DNA from 2 places in the Paenibacillus motobuensis genome. Region 1 is predicted to be linked to the other one. Evidence: riboswitches for the same ligand, from Rfam matches in the RefSeq annotation. Region 1 holds a riboswitch; the other holds the start of a gene.
What was found. Region 1 has a riboswitch for thiamine pyrophosphate ahead of tenA (thiaminase II). Riboswitches for the same ligand answer to the same signal wherever they lie in the genome.
Positions count from the first base shown of each region.

Region 1 (12,289 bases):
GGCGGAGAGTCCGACCTGGTTGATGCGATCCTGCGGTTGTTGATGGATTCCTGGGGCATTTACGAGGCGTATACCGCCCCGCTTGGCGTAGGCTTTATGGTGAGTCCGAATCATCATTATGGCCCGGACGTCGAGGGATATGAGTATTCGATGTGGGGAACCTATCATTTTGCGGACTGGCAAGGGGTCGGTGTAGACCGGACTCAGGCAACGGGTACGGGGTATACCACGCAATATACCGGGGCGAACTTCGATGTCTATGAGTCGCTGGACACTTGTCCCGACAATCTGCTGCTCTTCTTCCATCACGTGCCATATACCCATGTGCTGCACTCTGGCAAGACTGTCATTCAACATATCTATGATACGCACTTTGAAGGTGCGGAGCGGGCTGCCGAACTTAGGGACAGATGGGCGAAGCTTGCGGATCGTATGGATGAAGGACTGCATCAGCAGGTGGCGGATCGTCTTGCCGAGCAAGCCGAGCACGCCAAGGAGTGGCGCGACCGGATCAATACGTATTTCTATCGCAGATGCGGCATTGCTGATGAGCAAGGTAGAGAGATTTATTAATTTTGCATAGTTTCCAATAAGAAGGAGAAGCGTGAATGCTTCTTCTTTTTTTCGTTATATTTTGAAAGATTTCGAGGATTCCTCTCCTTTAGTCCCCATTGGGGCGCCTATATACTTAATATATAAATTGACTACAAGAGGTGAGCACATATGAAAAGTTCTACGGCCGTCACCGCAACTGCGGTCAAGACTCCTAAGAAACGCCGTCCTTTTCTAAGTAGATGGAACGCCCCCATCGCAGGCTATTTATTCATTTCGCCTTGGCTGATCGGATTTTTCTGTCTTACGGCATATCCGTTATTTCTATCCTTGTATTATTCCTTTACAGACTATACCTTAATGGAACCTATCAACTGGATTGGACTTAAGAATTACGATCAAATTTTCACTTCCGATGCGAAATTCGTCCAATCCGTTAAAGTCACCTTCATGTATGTACTGGCTTCCGTTCCGCTTAAGCTGATCTTCGCCTTATTGGTGGCGATGATACTTAACCGGGCGATTAAGGGGATTACCTTCTACCGCACGGCGATCTATTTCCCTTCACTAATCGGCGGCAGTATTGCGGTTTCGCTCTTATGGCGGAATATTTTCGGCGTAGACGGTGTGTTCAACAAGATTATTGCCGTATTCGGCATTGCGGGGAAGGGCTGGATCACGAACCCGGATACGGCGCTCGGAACGCTGGTTCTGCTGAGCGTGTGGCAGTTCGGCTCAACGATGGTTATTTTCCTGGCGGGGTTGAAGCAGATTCCATCCGACCTGTATGAGGCGTCCGGGGTGGATGGCGCGAACAAGTTCGTACAATTCTTCAAGATTACCTTGCCGATGCTCTCGCCTATCATGTATTTCAACCTGATCATGGCGGTCATCAACTCGTTCCAAATGTTCACCTCCGCGTTCGTCATTACGAACGGAGGACCGATGAACTCGACGTATGTCTATGCTCTCTACTTATATGAACGTGCATTTAGCCGTTATCAATTAGGCTACTCTTCTGCTCTAGCGTGGATCATGCTTATTATGATCGTCGCGGCTACACTCATTATCGCAGGTACCTCGAAATACTGGGTATTCTACGAAGAAACAGGAGGGAAGAAGAGAAAATGACAAAACAGTGGAAAACAGCCTTCCGTCATATTTTTATGATCCTGTTCAGCCTTATAATGGTGTATCCGATTCTTTGGTGGATTGGAGCAGCCTTGAAGGACAACACCGAGATGAGCTCACCGAATATATTCCCTACCGTACCGATGTGGAGCAACTTCACAAAAGGCTGGAATTCGGTGCCGGGACATTCCTTTACCGATTTCTATCTCAACACCTTCGGGCTTGAAATTGCTGTGTTGATCGTTACGTTGCTATCTTGTACGCTTGTGGCATTCGGATTCGGCAGATTGGATTTTCCGCTCAAAAATTTCTGGTTCTCTCTGCTGATGCTGACGATTATGATGCCTGGACAAGTACTGATTATTCCGCAATACGCCTTGTTCCATAAACTGGGCTGGGTGAATACGTATCTGCCGTTCATCGTACCTCACCTGCTTGCAACGGGTGCTGGCGGAACCTTCTTCGTCTTCTTGCTGATTCAGTTCGTACGGGGGATTCCGAGAGAGCTGGATGAATCGGCCAAAATCGACGGCTGCAGCTGGTTTGGCATTTACTGGCGGATCGTTATGCCGCTGACGAAGCCGGCGATCGTAACCGTTATGATCTTCTGCTTCCTGTGGAACTGGGATGACTTCCTGGGGCACTTACTATATATCAACTCCGTTGATAAATATACAGTAGGTTTGGCCCTGCGGATGATCAACGATTCCCAATCTGCTCAGGAATGGGGACAATTGCTGGCCATGTCGCTCGTCTCTATTATGCCTGCTACACTCGTGTTTATGTTCCTGCAGAAGCACTTCGTAGAAGGTATTGCGACAACGGGAATTAAAGGATAAAATGAAGGGCATCATCCCTATGCTTACATGCGGTAAAGCGATGAACAATTCTGTTCGCTGCTTTACCGCTCTTTCTCATTTCGCGATTGGAGGAAGTAGACTAGCATGACTAACCCTTTCAAGAAATTCAGGATCGATCGGCTCTTTTTTTATCTATTCTCAGCTGTACTCGTGATTGTCATCGCTTTGATTGCTTGGGCAAGCTACAGCATCTCATCGAAAGCGCTGGTACGGACTACCTCTCACTACCAGCAGCAACTGCTGGATGAATTGAACAATGAGATTACGACGAGACTCCTCACGATCGAGCAGATCTCGTTATCGACCTCCCGTAACAATGAGCTGATTACTCTTCTTATGAACAGAGAGGATGAATATGATCGTTACCGGAGATATGTCGGTGTGCAGGAGGCACTGGCTAATTTAACTTACTCGATCCCCCTGATACAGGGGATTGATCTCTATATGAACCGTCCTTTCCAGGGAGAGTCCAAATACTATATTCAATTTCGGGATATTAACGATTTGAGTAAGCAGTACTGGTCCCATATGCTGGATAAGAATGATTTTGCCTGGAGCAGTGAGCATGAAGTGACTGGCTTCGAAGGCGATGTTCCAGTCCTTAGCTTCGCCCGTAAAATCATGTATAACGATAATTATCTTGGTGTTCTCATCATCCATATCAAAGCTGAACAGATTCGCTCCCTGCTGTCGGGGAAATCGACCGATTCGAACCGGATGATGACGAATTCGGCGGGCGAGCAGATTGTGAAGATCGGTCAAGTACTAGATCAGAACGAGTTGTCCAAGTGGATTGATCTGAAGGATCAGCAGTCCGGTTATGTCCATATTCGCGGCAACTCGAAGGTAGGCGATTCTCTGTTAGTGTATTCGAAGCTGGACAATTCCAACTGGACTCTAATCGAGATGACGTCCTGGAACCAGATCACACAGGACAGCTTCAGATTGGCCGAGGTGATCGCGCTGATTGGTATTGCTGCTGTCCTGATCGTCTTACTTCTAACGCTGTATATGAGTCGACAGTTTGCGAAGCCGATCAAAGAATTGGTGGCGGCGATGAGAATGTATTCGGTAGAGGGCAACAATGTGGAGCTATCTGCGGATTATGAGAATGAATTCGGTTATTTGTTCTCAGGTTATCGTAAGCAGAATGAACGGATTGAGGAGCTGTATCAGTCTGTGCAGCTTCGTTATGAGCAGCAGCGCAAGGCGGAGATTGAGGCTCTGCAAGCTAATATTAACCCTCATTTTCTCTATAATATGCTAGATCAGTTGAATTGGATGGCGATTGAAGCCGGGCAGGATGAGCTAAGTCGAATCCTGGAGCTGATGGGCCGCATGTTCCGAATCGGCTTGTCCAATGGAGACATCTTCATTACGATTGGCGACGAATTGGAACATATCAAGAGTTATCTGGAGATCCAGCAATTGCGCTGGGGTGGAGGGTTGCAATACGCGATAGATGCACCGGCAGAGCTTCGGCCATTCTTCATTCCGAAGTTAACACTTCAGCCTTTTGTAGAAAATTCGATCGTTCATGGCTTCAATAAAAGGCTGCACGGCTATGTCCATATCAAGCTGACAGCCTATGAAGATTCGCTATTCATTATCATCGATGATGATGGCAGCGGCTTAACGCGAGTGGTTGATGAACAGCAGAAGCGTCGTACCGGAGGCTACGGCATCCGCAATGTCAGAGAACGGATCGCTGGCTATTTTGGCGAGGAATACGGAATCACTCTCAGTGAACGGGAAGAGGGCGGGACCAGAGTCGAGATTATCCTCCCCCTATTAACGAAGCCGCCGGCATAGGGTATAGAGAAGGAATTTTTCACCCAACTGCCTTCATCGTATTAAATCATCAGAAGCTCATATACTTCGGTTTATTTTTAAATAAATCGTGCATCTCTCTTATACCCATGGAAGATGCCGATAGGTAATATAGTAATTGAAAGCGGTTTATTTACCGCTGGCCTTGTTATAAATCTTTCAGTCTAGAACTGAATTATATAGCGGACTTTGTACCCTGATACGATGAATCTTTGTATAGCTTAAGGAGGTAAGTATCGTGCGGAAGATCGCCATTATTGATGATGAACGCCAGGTGCTGCAAGGGATGAAGCGGGTCATCCCTTGGGGGGAGCTGAATGCGGAGTGGGCCGGAGAAGCGCTGAACGGACAGGACGGATTAGAGATGATCCGGGAGACACAGCCGGATATCGTCATAACGGATATCTATATGCCGGTGATGAGTGGACTGGATATGATCGAGCATTTAAGAAAGGACGGATTCGGCGGGAAAATTATCATCCTGAGCGGATATTCCGACTTTGAGCACGCGAGGCAGGCGCTGCGCTTCAATGTTAGCGATTATGTGTCGAAGCCGATCAGTGTCCCTACTTTAAAGAGCGTCTTATATAAAGTCATTCAAGAGCTAATTGAAGAGGAAGAGAAGCTCAATATCCAGGTGGAGCTTAAACATAAGCTGATGATCTATGAGCCTTTTATCGAGAAGGAGTGGGTAAGATCTGCCGCAGTAGGTACGCTTAACCGTTACTATCAAGATGGCGCCCATCTGCCGGAGGCTTATCAGTATTGGGCCGATTGCAGTCATGCGGCGATTGGTATTGATCTGGTTCGCGATGGCCGGGCAAATGAGTTATCCGTGTCCGATTGGAATTTGTTCCGCTTCGCCATCAGCAATATTGTCTGCGAGGTCGCGCGAAAGGTATTTCCCATTATCGAGTATACAGAGCTTCACAGTACGAGGGCTGTGTTGATTATCCATCCCAAGCGTGGCAGCTCCTGCGATCAGTTGGAGGATGCGTTGAGGGAGCTCGGCGTCAAGCTGATCGACAATGTCAAAAGCTACTTAAGGCTGGCTATTTGTGTGGGAATCGGAAGGATTCGCGGGGAGTGGACGAAGCTGCCGGAATCGACAGAGGAAGCATTTCGAGCGATCGATCGCCGAGAACAGAGAATAGTCCCTTCCTACGATTTGTACAAGTATAAAGGACAGATGAGAGAAGATTCGGAGCAGATTGCTCTGTTCCCGGTTAAGTTCTCCTTCAAGCTGGCTAGTGCTATGAAGACGGCCCAGGAGGCCGAGGCGCAGCAGATCGTTGCCGAGTATATTGAAGAGCTTGGGAAGCAAGATGGGATCTCCAAAGATTATGTACAGATGCTAGGCAGCGAATTGTGGGGCATCATGACCTATTGCTTGTATGAGGCAGGTATTTTCCTCGACGATCTATTCACGAATGACCAGATTGCCAAAGAACTGTTAACGTTATACCAGCCCGAGCAGCTGGCGGAATGGCTGTCAGCAAAAATCTCACTGATATGCAACAGCCGGCAGATGAAAGGAAGCAGCAAGCACAGACAGGTTGTCGACTTCATGACCCAGTATATTCATGAGCACTATGCTGAAGATTTGACGCTTGCCGATTTGTCAGACAAAGTGTACATTTCCCGGAATCATTTATCGATCATCTTCAAGAATATTACCGGCGAGACCTTCAACAACTATTTAACCCGGGTACGGATGGAGAAAGCGCGTGAGCTATTGCTGGAACGTAATCTGCTCGTCTATGAGGTAGCGGAGCAGGTAGGCTATAAGAATGTTCCTTACTTCAGCACGCTATTCAAGAAGGTTACGGGAATGAATCCAACAGAACTTATTAAATAAAGAGACAGCATTAGATATGCAGGAGGCTTATGTCAGGAGGGGAACTATGAAACCGGTGAAATTCAGTATTCGAACCATTTGTCTGTCAGAGGGGAACGAGGAGAAATCTTCGACAGTCGCATTCTGATCCAACAGGAATCGACGATACCGCTCCAATTGGAGCTGAAGCGGATTAACAAGGGGGAGCTGGAGAATCAGGAGGGCTACTTCCTGCAAGGGATTTTGTGCGGGGAGAATTGGCTGTACGAGAATCCGTATGCTCCGGCTAGGTTATATGATGACGAGATCGCTGTCGCCCATTGCTTACAGAAGATGGCTGATTATATAGCCGGTGGACCTGAGTTCTACAGCGTGGCGGAGGCATCGCGGGATCATTATCTCGGCATGATGATCGAGAAGGCGATATTATCAGGGCGAGGTTGTCGAGACCCAGCATCAGCGCTGGGCCAGATAGAGAATCGGATAAGTGGAGAAGCGGCGGACCCAACCTAGACAAGTATTCCGACAATTGGGCGAAGTATACAGAGATAGATGCCTAATCATTTGTGGCAATAGCGGAATATGATGCTGTGTACTCTTAATAAGGAGGGATACACGTTGGGCGAAGTAGTTGGCGGAATAGGTTGTGGATCTGGAGTTGGCGGATTATGGACTTCGACTGGAGCCATCTTAGTTCTGTTTATATTGCTGGTAATTATTACAGGAAGTTTTTGTTTCTAATTAAACATTGACATCTAATAAACAGGCTATATTGTAAGCAAATGTGGAAGCTACGAAATAAGAGAAGCCTGCTGACCTTAATTGGGTTAGCGGGCTTTTTTTACATATTAATGATCTCACATATTGATTATCTTGCTGGAAGAGGCATATAATACAAACATATGTTCCTATATGGGGTGAGAGTAATGTTAAATGATCTGGAACGCAAGGTACTTCGAATTCTGTACAACTTCTCAACGCAGCGGCACCGAATGCCGACGAAGCCTGAGTTAGAACGCACGACTGGCCGTCAATACCGGGATATTAAATCCGCTCTGGATGTGTTAGTACAGGAGAGGTATATTTTCTGGCCGGATAACCCTCGACTTGATACGATTGTGATCCTGGAAGGATGGGAACGGGATGCATTTATTCCTAAATCCAAGCCAACTATATTTGAGTAACATCGATTCTATGGACTATCGCTAACGGTAGCTAATGAAGGTAGAATCGGGATTAAGAATTGCAAAACTAAAATGTATTGTATATGCTTGTTTCATCTAGAAACTGTTGGCTCCAATGAGATTAAGGGCATTAGAGCAGCACAATTACTAAGTGGGAGGATTTCATAATCATGAGTACATCACAGTTTTTTGCCAGACCACAGCTTGCTGATTGTGTGCCTGACCTAGTTGCTACGGCGCGGGGAGATAAGAAGGCTACACTGGTTATTAAAAATGCGAAGCTGGTCAATGTATGTTCTGGAGAGATTCAGGATGGTATATCGATCGGTGTTCAAGGCAGCCGGATTGCCTTCGTAGGGGCGGATGCCAGCCATATGATCGGTGCAGATACGAAGATCATCGATGCTGCCGGACGTTATGTCGCTCCTGGTTTGCTGGATGGTCATTGTCATATTGAGAGCAGTCAGATCACACCAACCCAATTCGCCAGAGCCGTGCTTCCAAAGGGTACGACGGGCGGATTTTTTGATGCTCATGAGATTACAAATGTATTGGGACTACCTGGGCTAAGACTCATGTTGGACGAAGCCAGACAAACCCCGCTTGCTGCTTATATGCAGGTTGCTTCATGCGTTCCGTCTACAGGCCCGGATATGGAGACGGCAGGCGCTGAGATCGGCCCGGCAGAGGTTGCTGAAGCCTTCACTTGGGGTCCTGATATGATCGCTTTGGGCGAAGTCATGAACTTCCCGGGCGTGGTATTCGGAGACGAGAAGATGATTGGAGAGATTCAGGCTACGCTGCGTGCTGGCAGAGTAGCGGACGGACACTATACGTGGCCGGTGGATGACTGGAGAATATCTGCTTATGCGGCTAGCGGAATTACTGGCTGCCATGAGAGCGTGAACGCCGAGGATGTTATTGAGCGTGTCAGAAGAGGCATGTACGCCAAGATGAGACGCGGTTCGGCCTGGCATGATGTCGCCGAATCGATTAAGGCTCATACAGACTATGGCATTGATACGCGCCGCATGATGCTCGTCACAGACGATCGCAGCCCGGAATCTCTCGTCGATGAAGGACATATGGACTTTGTAGTCCGTCATGCGATCTCGCAAGGCGTGCGTCCAGTAACAGCTTTCCAGATGGCAACGATCAATACGGCAGAACGCTTTGGGGTTGCCCGGGATGTAGGCACTATTACGCCGGCTTCCATCGCTGACATCATCATCCTTGATGGTAATCTGGCCGACGTGAACGTTGTAATGACGATTGCGGCTGGACAAGTTGTGGCTGAGAACGGCAAGATGACCGTAGAATTGCCTGAGTTCGAATATCCGCAGGAGGCTATCAATTCGGTACACCTTACTCGTGCGGTGACTGAACAGGACTTTGTTATCGAAGCCCCAATCCAATCCGGCGAATTGACGGCGCGAGCTATCGGTGTACGCGAGAACCATGTGGATACGACGGAAGACCTCGTGTCTGTACGGATCGAGAATGGACAGGTTGCGCTTAAGGTAGAGGATGGCATCTCCAAACTGGCGGTCATCGAGCGTCACAAAGGAACAGGCAACAAGACGGTGGGGCTGGCATCGCGCGTTGGCTTCAATGTACCGGCTGCGATCGCAACGACTGTTGCTCATGACTGTCATAATGTGATGATCATCGGGAATTCCGATGCTCTGATGGCCCAGGCTGCGAACGCCGTAGCAGAAATGCAGGGCGGTATCGCTGTCGTCACCGAAGACAAGATCGTCAAGCTGCCGCTGCCAGTGGCTGGACTGATGTCGAATGCGCCGTTCGAGCAGGTTGCCGAGCAATCTCGTGCGGTAAGCCAGGCGTTGTATCAGGCAGGCTGCACGATGAACTATGCGTTCATGACCTTGTCACTGCTGGCGCTGGTTGTTATTCCTGAACTGCGTATCTCCGATCTCGGTCTGTTCAAGATGACAGAGCAGGGCTTTGTGAAGGTTCCTTTGTTCATCGAAGAGCAATAAGACAGCCATCAGGGATTGTCACTATTTGACATAAGTCTGCTGCCATAGTTAAATAATAAGTAATTGAATAGGAAATCCACTAGGGGAGTCGTGATAACGACTGAGACAAGATAAATCTTGGACCCTTTGAACCTGATCTAGTTAGCACTAGCGTAGGAAAGTGGAGCCGGACTGAATTGCTATAGCTATATTTGTTAAAGTGACAGGCCGCTCCATATCCGGAGCGGCCTTTTTGCTGTGTAAATCCGACCGAGATTTGCAGCTGTATTTGATATATTCGTGCAAATCAAGGGGTTCCATCAGCCCACACAGGGGATTTCTTCATTCAAGAGGTATGCAAGTTGAACAAATGAAAACTTAGAGAGTAGGGAAGAAGTTCAACTTTTAAAAAATTTGGAGGTGGAGATCATGAGTTTTACGAGACAGCTTCGTCAGCAGGCAGATCCTATTTTTCAAGCTATTTATGAACATCCATTTGTACGTGGGATCGCCGACGGGAATTTGAAGAAGGAGCAGCTGATCCATTATGTGAAGCAGGATTTTGAGTATTTGAACGCCTTTATGCGGATATATGGCATTGCCATATCCAAGAGCCGTACGCGTGAGGAGATCGAGATGTTCAACGAGCAGATCAACTTCGTGCTTCATAGCGAAGTGCACCCGCATAACAATTTTTGCCGCGTGGCTGGTGTTACTTATGAGGAACTCCAGGGCTTTCCGCTCGCGCCCTCGGCACATCACTATACCCGCCATATGCTAACCGTTGCGCATGAAGGAAGCCTGGGTGAGATTGTGTCCGCATTGCTGCCTTGTCCCTGGACGTATATCGAAATTGGTCAGCGTCTGCTGGAGGAAGTCAAACCGGATGAATCGCATCCGTTCTACGATTGGATCGATTTCTACGGTGGGGGAATGTCGGATCTGACCGAACGATTCTGCCGTTATGTAGATGACTGGGCTGAGCGTGTGACCGAAGCCGAGCGGCTGCGGATGAGAGAGCATTTTCTACTGAGCTGCCAACTGGAATATATGTTCTGGGATATGGCCTTCCGCCAGGAAGAATGGCCGGTTGCCATGGATTTGGGAATCGAGGCTATGGGCCGGAACTGAACGGGTACAAGAGCAGAATTGGGTATGTATGTGAGCTGGAAGCCGTGTGGGCATAGTAGGTTGAAACTGCTATTCAGCGAATCGGAGCTTTGGTATGCGAGCCGGGAATAATCTGGCCTGGCCTGATCCACCGAAAAGCGGAGTGAACTACGAAGTTGTTGTAGCATCAGATCTCAGATGGGAATGATGCAGAAATAAAATTTGGGAATGGGGTTGATCTAGAATGAGTACACTCGAACAGGATATTGCTGCACTCTTAACTAAGGTACAGAAGGCACGGCCGCTCGTACATAATATGACGAACGTGGTCGTTACCAATTTCACCGCGAATGGTCTGCTTGCGCTTGGCGCTTCGCCAGTGATGGCTTATGCCCGGGAGGAGGTAGCGGATATGGCCAAAGTGGCTGGTGCACTGGTACTGAATATTGGCACGCTGTCGACTGAGCAGGTGGATGCAATGATCATCGCCGGGAAGTCAGCCAACCTTCATGGAGTTCCCGTATTGCTGGACCCTGTAGGTGCGGGGGCGACCCGTCTTCGTACGGAGTCAGCTCAGCGAATTCTGCGTGAGGTGAAGATTGCCCTAATTCGCGGCAATGCTTCGGAGATCGCCAATCTAGTCGGTGAGGTCTCGGAGATTAAAGGAGTAGATGCGGCTGAAAGCAGTGCGGGAGCAAATGCGGAAATCGCGCTCCGGGCGGCCCGTCAATTCAATGCAGTAGTAGCCATTACTGGCAAAGAGGATGTCATAGCCGATGGGGCTAACTACCGGATCATCAGCGGCGGAGATGTGCTACTGACCCAGGTGACCGGAGCTGGCTGCTTGCTGACATCTGTGCTGGGGGCTTTCGCAGCGGTCGAGCGGGATATGATGCTTGCGGGCACGGCGGGATTGGCTTATTACGGTGCGGCCGCAGCTCGTGCTGCGGAACGGACCGCCCCGTTAGGTCCGGGCAGCTTCCAGGTTGCTTTCCTGGATGAACTGGCCAAGCTTCACCCTCATTCGGTGAAGGGGTATGCAGCTATAGCTGAGGCGAGTAGCATGGCTGCCGGAGGTGAATCAAGATGAGTATACCTAGAGCTCTGACGATCGCCGGTTCGGATAGCGGCGGTGGTGCCGGAATTCAGGCCGACCTCAAGACTTTTCAGGAGTTGGATGTGTTCGGGATGTCGGCGATCACCGCGATTACAGTTCAGAATACGATCGGTGTTGAGAAGGTGTATCCATTGCCGCCTGAGGCATCGGCCGAGCAGATCAGCGCGGTAGGTTCGGATATCGGCGTCGATGCGCTCAAGACAGGAATGCTCTTCAATGCGGAGATTATTGAACAGGTTGCGGGACAGATTGCCAGCTTCGGCTGGCGAAATGTTGTCGTTGATCCGGTGATGATCGCCAAAGGCGGGACATCGCTGCTGCTCACCGAAGCGATTCAGGCGATGAAGGAGCATTTGCTCCCGCTTGCCCTGATCATTACGCCGAATATTCCAGAGGCGGAAGTGCTGTCCGGCATTCAGATCCGTACGATGGAGGATCGTCGCGAAGCTGCGAAGCGTATCTCCGAACATGGAGCGCGAACCGTGGTCATCAAGGGCGGTCATGATCAAGGGGAGCGAGTAATAGATCTGTTGTACGATGGCTGCGTATTTACAGAACTCGCTGGTAGACGTATCGAGACCAAGCATACGCACGGAACCGGCTGCACATTCTCGGCCGCAATCGCGGCTGGCCTGGCAAAGGGGCTGACCGTAGAGCAGGCTGTTGAGGAGGCGCGCGCCTTCATCCAA
Region 1 covers NZ_BAAACX010000008.1:122,717-135,005, forward strand. The annotation lists gene ABD014_RS08730 (alpha-glucuronidase family glycosyl hydrolase) at 1-573, shown strand, start outside; gene ABD014_RS08735 (carbohydrate ABC transporter permease) at 724-1,683, shown strand; gene ABD014_RS08740 (carbohydrate ABC transporter permease) at 1,680-2,522, shown strand; gene ABD014_RS08745 (cache domain-containing sensor histidine kinase) at 2,628-4,355, shown strand; gene ABD014_RS08750 (response regulator transcription factor) at 4,612-6,231, shown strand; gene ABD014_RS08755 (hypothetical protein) at 6,310-6,723, shown strand; gene ABD014_RS08760 (hypothetical protein) at 6,829-6,951, shown strand; gene ABD014_RS08765 (hypothetical protein) at 7,137-7,394, shown strand; gene ABD014_RS08770 (adenine deaminase) at 7,565-9,394, shown strand; TPP riboswitch at 9,466-9,570, shown strand; gene tenA (thiaminase II) at 9,803-10,504, shown strand; gene thiM (hydroxyethylthiazole kinase) at 10,728-11,573, shown strand; gene thiD (bifunctional hydroxymethylpyrimidine kinase/phosphomethylpyrimidine kinase) at 11,570-12,289, shown strand, end outside.

Region 2 (12,289 bases), on a different contig from region 1:
TTCGCTAACACGACAGGATGAGCCATTTGTCTGCCAACTGAACCGGAATACCCGTTCAAGGCTACGTCTACACCGGATAATACAGCCCTGACGAAAGGTCGCAGCTCAGCAGCCGAAATAACCATATCCCCATCCATGAACAACAGAACCTGCCCTCTGGCTGCTTCCGCACCGATACGTCGTCCAACATCATGCCCGAGCGGGTCGGCAAAGCGAATAACCCTCGCCCCAACTGCGGCGGCGATCTCAGCCGTTCCGTCCGTCGATCCATTTGCAACGACAATCGTCTCGCTGCATGGATGAACTTTACTAGCTTCACGCAGTACGGAGGGCAGCCGCGCTCTCTCATTCATGGCCGGAATAATTATAGAAACCATAGGATCGCGATGATTAACGATCTTCGGCAGCTTTGGCCTTGAAGCCTGTTTTCTGGTACTTGGGACCAAGCCTCTCTTCCTTCTTCTGATCAAGCCTGCACCTCCCCGTCTTGTTGTACCAGTCTATATAAAACAGTGTATGTGAGTGTGAAATAGACGCAACGGCAAATGTACATTCATGTAAATATGCAAAAAAATAGCGCGTAAGCTCCTTACGCACCCTTCATACAATTCTATTCGACTCCCCTCATTAATTGTCCCCAACGATCCGCGGTATGCTTCCAGCGGAATCTACTGCGAGCGAGTTCACGCCCCGCGCACCCCATTACCCGGCGTACCTCTTCATGATTAAGCAAATAAGATACATACTCAGCGAGTCCTTGCTGGAGAGAACCGGGCGGAAGCAGATATCCGGACTGTCCATCGGCTACAATCTCCGGAATCCCCCCGGTGTTGGTGGCAATAACCGGTATTGCTGCGGCCATCGCCTCGACATTTACTAATCCAAAGGCCTCTTCCTCACCGGAGGGAACGACAACGACATCGGCCAAATTATAGCAATCAGCAACTCGGGGATACTCAATATATGGAAGGAAGACGATATGATCTTGATATGGCTCAGCCAGCTTCTTCAGCCTCCGAACGTAGGCGGTCTCACGCTCGGCCCCATAAAATGCACTGCCTACAATAACTAGCATTGCATCCGGTACGCACTTCTGAATCGTTGGCCAAGCACTCAAAATATGATGTACGCCTTTGGCTGGCAGCAGCCTGCCTACATAGAGAACAACCTTGCGGTTCTCCCAACCGAAATCAGCCAATCTGGCCTGGCGGAGCGATTCTCCGAGTGGAGTCCAGCGAGGTATGAAATCTTCCAGGCTGACCCCTAACGGATTTACTAGGATCGGAACCTGCAGACCCGGGAATCGAAGCAACAGCTCTGAGCGCAAATACTCGCTATTCACGACGATACCATCTACCCGATTCAGCCAGCGGGAAGTCTCAGACAGAGGACTATAGGTCGTACTAATAAATGTTGTAGAATGGAGCGTCAATAGAACACGAGTGAACGGGAGTTTGCTCTTGATTTGATAAGCTAATCTAGGGCGGTTATGCACATCTATAGTATCCGGATGCCATTTACGGAGGTGCTGGAGGATCGACTGTAAGTAACGGTTCCCACCTGGCAGACGAAAACACGGAACACGGCCCACCATGCCAAAGTTCGGAAGCTGCCTGTCGGACAGCCCAAATATGCGAATATTCAATTGATCTGACGCAAGCGGTACTACCTTCTCAATCACTCTCTCAACCGAGCTGCTCCTGCCTGATGGAATAATGAAGGAGCCGGGAGTAATCACTGCTACCTTAGGGCGCTCCAATACAGACTTAGATCCCCGTTCTGTCACGATGATACTGTTCATCTCCAAACCCTCCGCATGAATCTCTTCAAGTCCACTTTTGATCACGAAGTAACACTGAGAGCTATTCGACATCGAATCTTGAATTCAGCCGGGCCTTCCGGTGCTCACGTACCCACTACAAGCAAATGCTTACGAAGTCGTTTTCTCCGAAAATGTGTAGCTCCGCTCCTCACGCCCTAGCTTCATCCAACCTTCTCGGTGCTGAAAACTGGACTTTTTGAACACGCACTTATAGATAAATATACGACCTTACTCTGTAAAATGTGCATAAAGGCAACGTCAATAAAACAGGCTGTTGCCGCAGAACAGTCGTCCACGCTTTCGGGTCAGGCCAACATAGAGTGTAAAAGAAGCCTCAAGTAGGAAGGAGGAACACTATGGGACCAGACCACGTCGGAATCCTGCTTAATTCCAGCATGTTTCGTGGTATTCCCACAAGACGTACCGGTCAGGAATCGATAAATAATTACGAGGAAGTCGCCAAGGAATTCGATCTCACCCCCTGTTTCCTCCGCTTGGGCGATATCGATCTGAAACAGGGGAAGTGCATCGCCTATATCTACAACGGCCGGGAATATGCCAAAGCTATCATTCCTATCCCCAAGGTGATTCATAACCGGGCTCTCTACTCAGATCCGGCCGCCCACAGGAATGTCCTCCAGCTCATATCGCAAGGAACAACCGTGTTTAACGCCAACAATCGATATCGTAAGGATCTCATCCACAAATTGCTGTGGGACAATAAGTATCTTCGCAGTTACTTACCGGTCTCTGTCCCAGCGACATCTTCCGGACTGCAGCAAATGATGGAGCTATACTCCGACCTCATTCTCAAGCCAGTACGCGGATCGGTGGGTCACGGAATCATACGATTACGAAAAGGAACCAAAGGCTGGGAAATCATTCATTATTCCTTACGCCAAAAAAGCTGGATCAAAGCGCGTCTATATCCGGGAGATCTGCCAAAATGGCTTGAAAAATTGCTTGCCCGTACACCTTATTTCATACAGGAACGTATTCCCTTGCTGGAATACAATAACAGGCCGCTCGATCTTCGTGTCACTGTCCAGAAAGGGATTAACGGTACCTGGAATGTTACCGGTCTGTTCGCCAAGGTTGCCCCCACGGGCAGCTTTATCTCCAACATTGCCAAGGGAGGGACGGCATACCCGGCTCCTGTGCTGCTGGGCAACCTGCTGCCTGCCCCTATCGTCGCTGGCGTCTTGGCTCAGGTTAAATCTCTGTCCTTATCAATCGCTTCAGAGTTATCCGCCAACTTACCGCAGTTAGCCGACCTAGGGCTGGACATCGGACTTACGGATAATGGACGCCCTTACTTTATAGAATGCAACGGACGGGATCAACGCTACGGATTTCGCAAAGCGGAAATGACAAATATCTGGAAGGACACTTATCGGACTCCAATAGCCTACGCAAGGTATTTACTGAATCATCAGAAATGGACAGAAAGCGAAAGAATAAAGTAGAACCTAAATCGATTAGACGCAGCGTTTACTATCTGCTAATTCGAACATTAATAAGGAGCTATCCCTAAAGTAGTACTTACTACTAGGGACAGCTCCTTCCTGCATTAACGTGCATCTATTCATAACTGGTATCTTACATCATCTACACCGAAAGGCGGCAGTAGAAGCGACATTATTAGCGCAGCTCCAACAGTGGCACTTAGTAAGAGAGCAACCCAATAATCATTCCTAGAGTACTCTGAGGGGTAATAGTAGCTTCTTCTTCCTTTCCCATCAAAAGCTTTCGTCTCCATCGCCACCGCAACCCGGTGGGCCCTCCTGATTCCTTGGACAAGCAACGGAACGATATACAGCTTAAGGCCACCGATCCATTTCATCCCTCCGCGTAAGGAGCGGGCTCCACGAATTTTCAAGGCGTTACGGCGAATTTGCAGTTCCTCCCACACCATGGGCAGCAGCCTGATCGAAGCCATGAAGCTATAAGCAAATTTAGGCGGCAGCTTCGCCTTCTGCATCAAGGCATAGAACAGAGCGACCGGCGGAGTTGTCAGTACAAACAATAGGCCTTCCGAAGCAAACGTTACAGCCTTGAACCCGATGTGTATGCCGCGATAGAAGCTCTCCTGGGAAATCTGGATCAGTCCCCATGCCCACCAGATTGTATCTCCCTTGCCAAACAGAATCATTGTTGAAGAGGAGGCTAGGAAGACGATTAGGAACGGCGTCATCATCATTGATATTTTCCAGAGTCTATGTCCACTGAAGAACACTAGCAATAGCAGAAAGCAAGTCATCTGGTAAAAGATGAAATCAAGCCGATGTGTGAAGAGCGTCAGCATAAATAGCGCAATCATACAAATCAGCTTAGCGACTGGATTCGCGCGATGAAATAGATTAACACGACGTGGAATTAAAAAATCATTCATGCCCCATCTACGCCCCTATCGCTCCGCTTTCGCTTAGCCATTGTCTCTCCCCGTTTGGTCAACCTTCTCTCCACAAGTTGCCCATTCATTACTCTCCATTCCAAGGTCGCTATCGTGTCGGCCAGCTTCTCCTCATGCGTGATCATCACAATTGCGGTTCCCTGCCTGCGAAGTTCCTCGCACAAGCTTAGAATCGTGAAGGTGCTCACCGCATCCTGACCAAAAGTCGGCTCATCCAGTAGCAGCACCGACTTATTCAGTACTGTCGCTCCAGCCACACTTAGGCGCCGCTTCTGACCCAACGAGAGCTGATAGGGATGACGGTGCTCCATTCCCTCTAATCCGAACTGCCCAATCGCCTGCCTTACTAGGGATAAAATGTTGTCTTTGTCATATCCCTCTTCATATAGTGAGAAAGCAATTTCCTCGCTCACATGATCAGCCAGGAACTGCATCTCTGGATTCTGAAATACAAAGCCAATCTTCCGAGCAGCCTTCTCGGTCCGTCTCTTCTTCGCCTTGTCTCCGCTCATATCAATCCCCTGCAGCCTGTAGGTTCCATCTGTAGGCAGGAGACCCATTAAGCTGAGCAATAATGAACTCTTCCCTGCACCATTTGGCCCTGTAATCACGATGAAGTCTCCAGGATATATCTCGGCTTGCTCCACTTCAATCACAGCTCTCCGCTGTCTGTAGCCGTGAAATTGCTTCAACTCAATCAGCGGATCTGCCAAGGAGGAACACGGGACATCCTCAGGGAGACTCAGAAGTTTCTCCCCGTCCCGGGACATGAAGAAGACTTCCCATACCCCAGGGTACCAGATGCCGAATTGCTCCAATTGTTCATGGAAGGAGGCAAACAGCTTCATTGGAGGATCCTGCCCGAGAATTTGTCCGTCTGGGCCAAACAGTACTACATTGTCCACAAGCCCAATCATTTCTTCAATCCGATGCTCAACAATAACTAGCGTTCGCCCTTCAGCGATAGAATGAATGGCCTCCCATATCTGCTTGCGTCCTTCGGGATCAAGCAATGCGGAAGGCTCATCCAAGAACAGGACTTCAGGATCGGCAAGAAGCACCGAAGCAAGCGCCAGTCGCTGCTTCATTCCTTGCGACAGTGAATTAATCGGAACATGTAGATCCTCAAAGAACAAGCCTACCTGATCCAGAGCCTGCCTCATCCGTGTCTCCATCTCTTCCCTGGGAATACATAGATTCTCCAGCACGAAGGCCAGTTCTTCATCTATGTAGGGCATACAGAACTGCGTATCCGGATCCTGAAACAACACGCCTCTCGATTCAGGAACGATTCTCTCCTTAAACCGCATCGGTACCTCGACCATCTCAGGCATGATCCCGCTCAGCACCTGGAGCAAAGTAGACTTGCCGCAGCCGCTGGGTCCTAGCAATAGCACCTTCTCACCGCGCCGGACTGAGAGGGACAAGTCCTTGAATACGAATGCAGCTTCCTCTGGGAACTTCAGACGAAGGTCTTGCACCCCCAAAATGATATCGGGTACCACAGACGCTTGCTCACCAACCTCAATATCAGACTCTGCAATCACATTTGCATAAGATGTGTTCATCATTAATCATCCAACGCCGCCAGATCTTTGGATTCGACAGGACGAAGCAGATTGGTTACCCCTGTTCGCTCGACTGCTTTGGCCAAGCTGTAGGCCAGGAACCCAGCGATTACGACCGAGCTGACGGCACGCATCGAATATTTGGCAATGAACATCCACGGCGCATAATCTCCAACATATCCATAGAAAATGTCCGGAATCAGCGAGCCAATCGATGCAGCAAGACCTGCCAGACCCGCAACTGGCGCGGAGAAATTACGGTAGCGGAATGCTGCAAATATGAGCTCTGCGGCAAGCCCCTGAAGCAGACTATAGACAAGCAGCTGAATTCCCCAAGCGCTGCCGAATAGAACCTCTACGTGCGCGGCTGCAACTTCGGCAATCAGCGCCACACCCGGCTTGCGAATCAATAGAAATACAAGTGTCGAAGCGATGAACCACATGCCGTACACCAGTTCATCCGCCTGAAAGAACAGCGGAGATAGGAGTCCGTAGACCGAGCTCCACAAATGATACACTACTCCGAGTACGACCGAGATTAGCACCGTCACCAGAAGATCGCTAAGCTTCAGTCCTTTTTTTCCCTCTTGCAAGTTGACCTCTACCATTACCTATCACTCCTTAATAAATTTATTGCGGGGATATTCCGTCTAGAGAACAACAAAAAAACCGGCTGAATAAGCTCAGTCGGTTGTATAGTCCCAGTATGCAGACATGATGAGTCCACAAAATAAGCATGAACAGGACGATAGATTCTCTACGCTGGCATTATCCAGATCAGATTAACGGTCTGCAGCGGAGTATGCTGCCATCTCAGCCTGATTCACTCAAGCCCCCGTATCCCTATGCAATTAACATTACAATACACCACATGTTTCCAAGTTCGCAAGCATCAATTACAATATTTTTATATTTATTGCTTTCACTCTTATTCTATGTCAAGATAACGAAAGTAGATTGCGGCAGTTCCAACTGCCCTTCACCTATGGGAGGAAATAACAATTGGCTACCAAATGGATGATATGGATGACAGAGCTATCCTCGCGCAAATCGGTTTGCCGGCTGACTGGCCGCTTTTCCCATTCCAAATGGAGCAGGTTCGTCATTCCACGCTTTGCTAAAGCTTATGGAATCACCCTGGATGAAGCTGAGAAAGAAATCAAAGAATACCGCACTTTGAATGAATTCTTTACGCGTAGGCTCAAGCAGGGGATGCGCCCGATTTGTCAGGAGCCAGGCGGTGTCGTAAGCCCAGTTGATGCGCTTATTACTGCCATGGGAAAGATCCAATCCAGTACGATTCTGAACGTAAAAGGACAGGACTATTCCATTGATGAACTGCTTAACCACTCACCGAGGAGCGAGGCTTACCGCAATGGTTATGCCTATGTGCTCTATCTCAGCCCAACCGACTATCATCGCATTCATGTGCCTGTCGGTGGACGCAAGCTGGAAAGCGAGCACATACCGGGAAGAGTATATCCCGTGAATGACTTCGGCATGACCAATATGCGTTCTGTACTCAGCCGCAACGAGCGGCTCATCACATATATTTCCCATCAATACGGGGAGACCGCCGTCGTAAAAGTCGGAGCCATGAATGTCAGCAGCATCAAATATGTCGATAACGACGCCAAAGAGTGGGAGCGCGGCGATGAGCTGGCCTATTTTGAATTCGGCTCCACCGTGGTTCTCCTGATGCAGAAGAACTTCCATCCGTTGTCCGGCCTGGACGTGGGAAGTAAAGTCAAAGTCGGGACCCTGCTCGGACATTTCCACAATTCTGAGTCGAGTCACTGATCGTTTAGACAAGAAATAACCTGAGTACGACTCAGGTTATTTCTTGTTAACTTTATTTTCAATCCCGTACGGATCATCTTATTTCAGAAGGACTTTTCCCCGTATACTGCTTGAATTGACGGCTGAAGAAAAATATGTCCCTATACCCCAAAGCATCGGCCACTTCAGTTACATTCATGCCTGCATGCAAGAGCAGATGCTGTGCGCGGTCAATCCTGCATTTGATGATATAGGTCTGCACGGACATGCCGATAATCTCTTTGAATTTGATCGAAAAATAGCGTGCTGATAATCCGGCCCGAGCGGCCAAATCCTCGACTTTATGCGGCAATCCGGGATGCTGAAGAACATAATTAGCCACCTCATGGATGACCTCGACCAGCTGATTGCTCACTTTCTTCTCCCGGGGTACCTCACGCTCCTCGCGCAGCAAGTAGATGAGAAGTTGCTTCAGGATCAAGCGAGCCTCCTCCTCCGCTCCATAAGCATTTACCAGGAACAAGCGTACATAGCGAGACAGCATATATTCAAAATCAAGGGTATTGTCCAGTACCCGATAAGATTTGGGCACCTCCATTACAGGTTCATCAATGTCAAAATGAATATATGTAAGCACTAGTGGCCGTTGTGGATTATGCGTCGCTGTCGGATGATCGCCTTTACGAAACAAGAAGCAGCTTCCTTTACTCACTTGAAAGGGCTGGTTGTTCAGGACGACGTTCCCTTCCCCGCTCCACACATAGAATAAATCATAGTTCTCCAGCGCTTTATCTCGCTTGCGCCACTTCCAGTTAGGTTCGCATACAATTTTGGCAAAAGCCGGCTTCAGAATAAAAGATGATGGTGAAACGTGAAGCATGTCCTTCCCTCCCCCCAAAAAATATTTCTTGTAAGAGGTTGTTCAAAAAGTCCGCTTTTGATAAGAAAACCAATCGAGGCAAATTCAAGGCTGAGCGACCGTGACGCAGAGGAGGTTTTCTTGTGATATAGAATTTCATGCTTCCGAAGTCGTTTTCTACGAAAACGTGTAGCTCCACTCCTCAGACCCTAACTTCATTCAAGCTGTAGCGTTCGAAGAAACGCACATCGGAAGCATAAGCTTCGGTGCTGAAAACCGACCTTTTTGAACACACACTTGTAAGTATTATACTCATTTTGTTGCCTGTTGAACATCTTCAAACTGTCCTATTTCCCCGAGGAATAGAAGGAAATCATTCGTGACGGCTTATGTTGTAAATGATATAATGTAAGGCAGTCTAAAACAGTCGCTTTTGATCACGAAGTGAATCAAGAGGTTAACTCGACATCGAATCTTGAATTCAGCCGGGTCTAAGCAGATGCTTACGAAGTCATGTTTCCTACAGAAACATCTCAGGTGCTCACGTACAAACTACAAGCAAATGCTTCTGAGGTCGTTTTCTACGAAAACGTGTAGCTCCGCTCCTCAGACCCTAGCTTTATCCAGCTGAAGCGTTTTGAAAAAACGCACATCGGAAGCATAAGCTTCGGTGCTGAAAACCGACCTTTTGAACTTCTTAACTATAGAAACAATAAAATAAACGATCGGAAGGATGGAACGAGAATGAGCCTGAATCCACTTGCAGAGCAGTTGAACCAGACCTTACAGCAAAGCTATGTTTATCACATGTTATCTCAGTTGGGTAAGGAGATTTATTTCCCGAAGGAAGGAATCCTGAGCCAATCGGCTGAAGCATCCGCAGGAGCTAAGAAGTATAATGCGACAATCGGTATCGCAACCGAGAATGGCATCCCTATGCATCTTGCAGCTATTCAAGACACCTTGTCCGCCTATAAACCGCAGGATTTATACCCTTATGCACCGCCTGCGGGTAAACCGGAATTGCGTAAATTATGGCGTGAGAAGATGATCGAGGAGAATCCTGCAATTGGCGGTAAGAGCTTCGGTAGCCCGGTGGTTACTAATGCGCTTACACATGGTCTGAGCGTAGTTGCCGATCTGTTCGTGGATGAAGGCGATGCCGTCATTTACCCAGATAAAAATTGGGAGAATTATGAGCTGACCTTCGGCATCCGCCGCCATGCTCATATTATCAACTACCCCCTCTTCACCGAAGATATGAAGTTCAACAGTGCTGGCCTTCGCGAGGCTCTGCTAGCGCAACGAGACAAAGGCAAGGCGATCGTTATCCTCAATTTCCCGAACAACCCGACAGGCTACACACCGGGAGCTAAGGAAGGCCAAGAGATCGTGTCTGCAATCCATGAAGCTGCCGAAGCCGGTATCAATGTCGTTGCCGTTACGGACGACGCCTATTTCGGCTTGTTCTTCGAAGAATCGATGACAGAATCTCTGTTCGGCAAGCTTGCTGGTCTTCATCCGCGAATTCTTCCGATCAAGGTGGACGGAGCCACGAAAGAAGAGTATGTATGGGGCTTCAGAGTTGGCTTTATTACCTTTGCGAACGATAATGCTGATGTCCTTGCCGCATTAGAGCAGAAGACAACAGGCATTATTCGCGCCACGATCTCTAGCGGTTCGCATCCTTCGCAGACCTTCATCCTTCAAGCGCTCAAATCGCCTGATTTCCATGCGCAGAAGGAAGAGAAATTCCAGATCATGAAGATACGCGCCAATAAGGTGAAAACGCTGCTCGATAGTGGAAACTACGGAGATGTGTGGGATTACTATCCCTTCAATTCCGGATACTTTATGTGTCTGAAGCTAAAGACGGTAAATGCAGAAGCACTGCGTCAGCATCTGATTCGCGAGTATGGCGTCGGCACGATCGCGCTTGGCGATACCGATTTGCGAATCGCTTTCTCCTGCATCGGCGAAGAGAATCTTGAGGATTTGTTCAATCTGATCTACAAAGGGGTTATGGACCTACAGGCTTAGATCCATTTTTACGGAGACCACCGATACATTCGCCCAAGCACATTCCCGGCTATAGTCATACCATACATTGTATAAATTATCTTCTTAATCAGAAAGGGGAATTGTACATGAGCGGAGTTATCGAAGAAGGAAGAGGCGGATTCGGTGGTCTGTGGACCAGTACTGGAGTTATTCTCGTGCTCTTTATCCTGCTTGTCATTGTTAGCCGTACATTTATCTAACCCGACCATACCTTCAAGTAATTCAACAGGCCAGCCGGCATATCGCCGCTGGCCTATTGTTCATTTTGAACTTCCTTATATTATTCGTCTTCGTCTTTCCATTTCTTGATCCAGGTAGATCTTAATCCAAATACCATAAGTACAGCGATCACAAGACTCAGCAGGACCCACATTAAATTGTCCATCCACGACGCTGCCGCTAGAGGAATCCACATCAGAACCGTCAGTACCAAGAGCAAGCGCGATGCAAGGCGAATTGCCTCTGTCTTATGGGCTCCAGTTGGAAGCGGATAGAAGGCCGTAGCCGGGGAATCAGCATGCATTTGGTGCAGTGAAGTAAGCTGGGTAGCGATCAGAAATGTAAAGAACAGATACAGCCCGATCCCGATCCAGCTTGCACCGTTCCAGCCGGTGAGTACCATCCCCAACAATGTCAATCTCGCTACAATCCCTAACAATTCACTACGTATGAACGTCTTCGTAATCAAGAAGCGGTACGCGGTAGAACGCTGCCAAGGCATTCTGTTGCCTACAGCAGACAGCCAGCGTCTTCGAATCACCTTCTGTCCGTCAGCTGGAACCTCAACAAACCATCCCAGCCACATCATAACTTTGGACGCCCCTATCTTCTCCGCCTCGATCAGATTGTCCCATGCCACCGCATGCCTCATCGGGAAGCGCAGAGCCAATACATAATTGACGCTGACTAGCAGCATAAAGATTAGGCTTTTCCAGGCGGGCTGCCATAACCAGGCGGCCAGCATAAGAAGGATGACGCACCAACGAAGCAGGCGATAGCCCATTCTGGCCCGGGCTGTTGTCATTCTAAGCTCCTGCCAAGATCCATAGGCACTGAGTACCTTAAGCAAAAGCAGGACGAGCAAGACCATCCAGAGCGGTTTGGCATCCACTCCGCCGAGGATGTATAACGGCCAGACAAGCACTAAGATGAGAAATAAGCCGATCAGCTTGTAGATAACTCCGCTGCGGTGGGCCGGCGACAAATATTGCTTCATGTCGGCTTCCCTCGGTAGCAGAAAGATAATATCAGCCGGTTGCATATAGGTACGAAAACCGGAAAAAACCGTCATCGGACCGAGCAAGAGCAGCATAATCCACAGGACCGGCAGTCCTGGCGGGATATTTTGCAGAAAATTAGTGTACCAGGCTGCAAAGGCGATCAACAGCAATAAGAACAGAACGGCAACGCCGCTCTGAATGACATATGGCACAAACGGGAGCACTTTGCTCCAAAACGAAGATTTGCGCTTTCGGCGCAGCTCCTGAAGTTCCATCTTCTAATCTCCGCCTTTAACTAAAGAATAGAAAATGTCTTCCAGCGCAGCCCCCGGCAGCTTGGCCTGCTCTGCAATCTCGGCAAGCGTCCCCTGGGCGATGACCTCCCCCCGGTGTAGCACAATGAAGCGATCGCAATAGTTCTCAATCGTGGACAAGATATGAGAGCTGAGCAGAATCGACGAGCCCTGGGCCCGCATCTCCATCATGAAGTCCAGCAAAGAGCGAATCCCCAGCGGGTCCAGCCCCAGAAACGGCTCATCAATGATATAGAGCGGCGGTCTGGCTACG
Region 2 covers NZ_BAAACX010000013.1:123,558-135,846, forward strand. The annotation lists gene ABD014_RS15285 (glycosyltransferase family 2 protein) at 1-470, opposite strand, end outside; gene ABD014_RS15290 (glycosyltransferase family 4 protein) at 611-1,801, opposite strand; gene ABD014_RS15295 (YheC/YheD family endospore coat-associated protein) at 2,179-3,288, shown strand; gene ABD014_RS15300 (energy-coupling factor transporter transmembrane component T family protein) at 3,408-4,214, opposite strand; gene ABD014_RS15305 (ABC transporter ATP-binding protein) at 4,211-5,806, opposite strand; gene ABD014_RS15310 (ECF transporter S component) at 5,806-6,411, opposite strand; TPP riboswitch at 6,541-6,652, opposite strand; gene asd (archaetidylserine decarboxylase) at 6,806-7,603, shown strand; gene ABD014_RS15320 (helix-turn-helix domain-containing protein) at 7,677-8,462, opposite strand; gene ABD014_RS15325 (aminotransferase class I/II-fold pyridoxal phosphate-dependent enzyme) at 9,192-10,481, shown strand; gene ABD014_RS15330 (sporulation protein YjcZ) at 10,589-10,702, shown strand; gene ABD014_RS15335 (ABC transporter permease) at 10,783-11,997, opposite strand; gene ABD014_RS15340 (ABC transporter ATP-binding protein) at 12,001-12,289, opposite strand, start outside.
Region 2: linked by a shared signal. The riboswitch ahead of ABD014_RS15310 (ECF transporter S component) and the one ahead of tenA (thiaminase II) in region 1 are both predicted to bind thiamine pyrophosphate.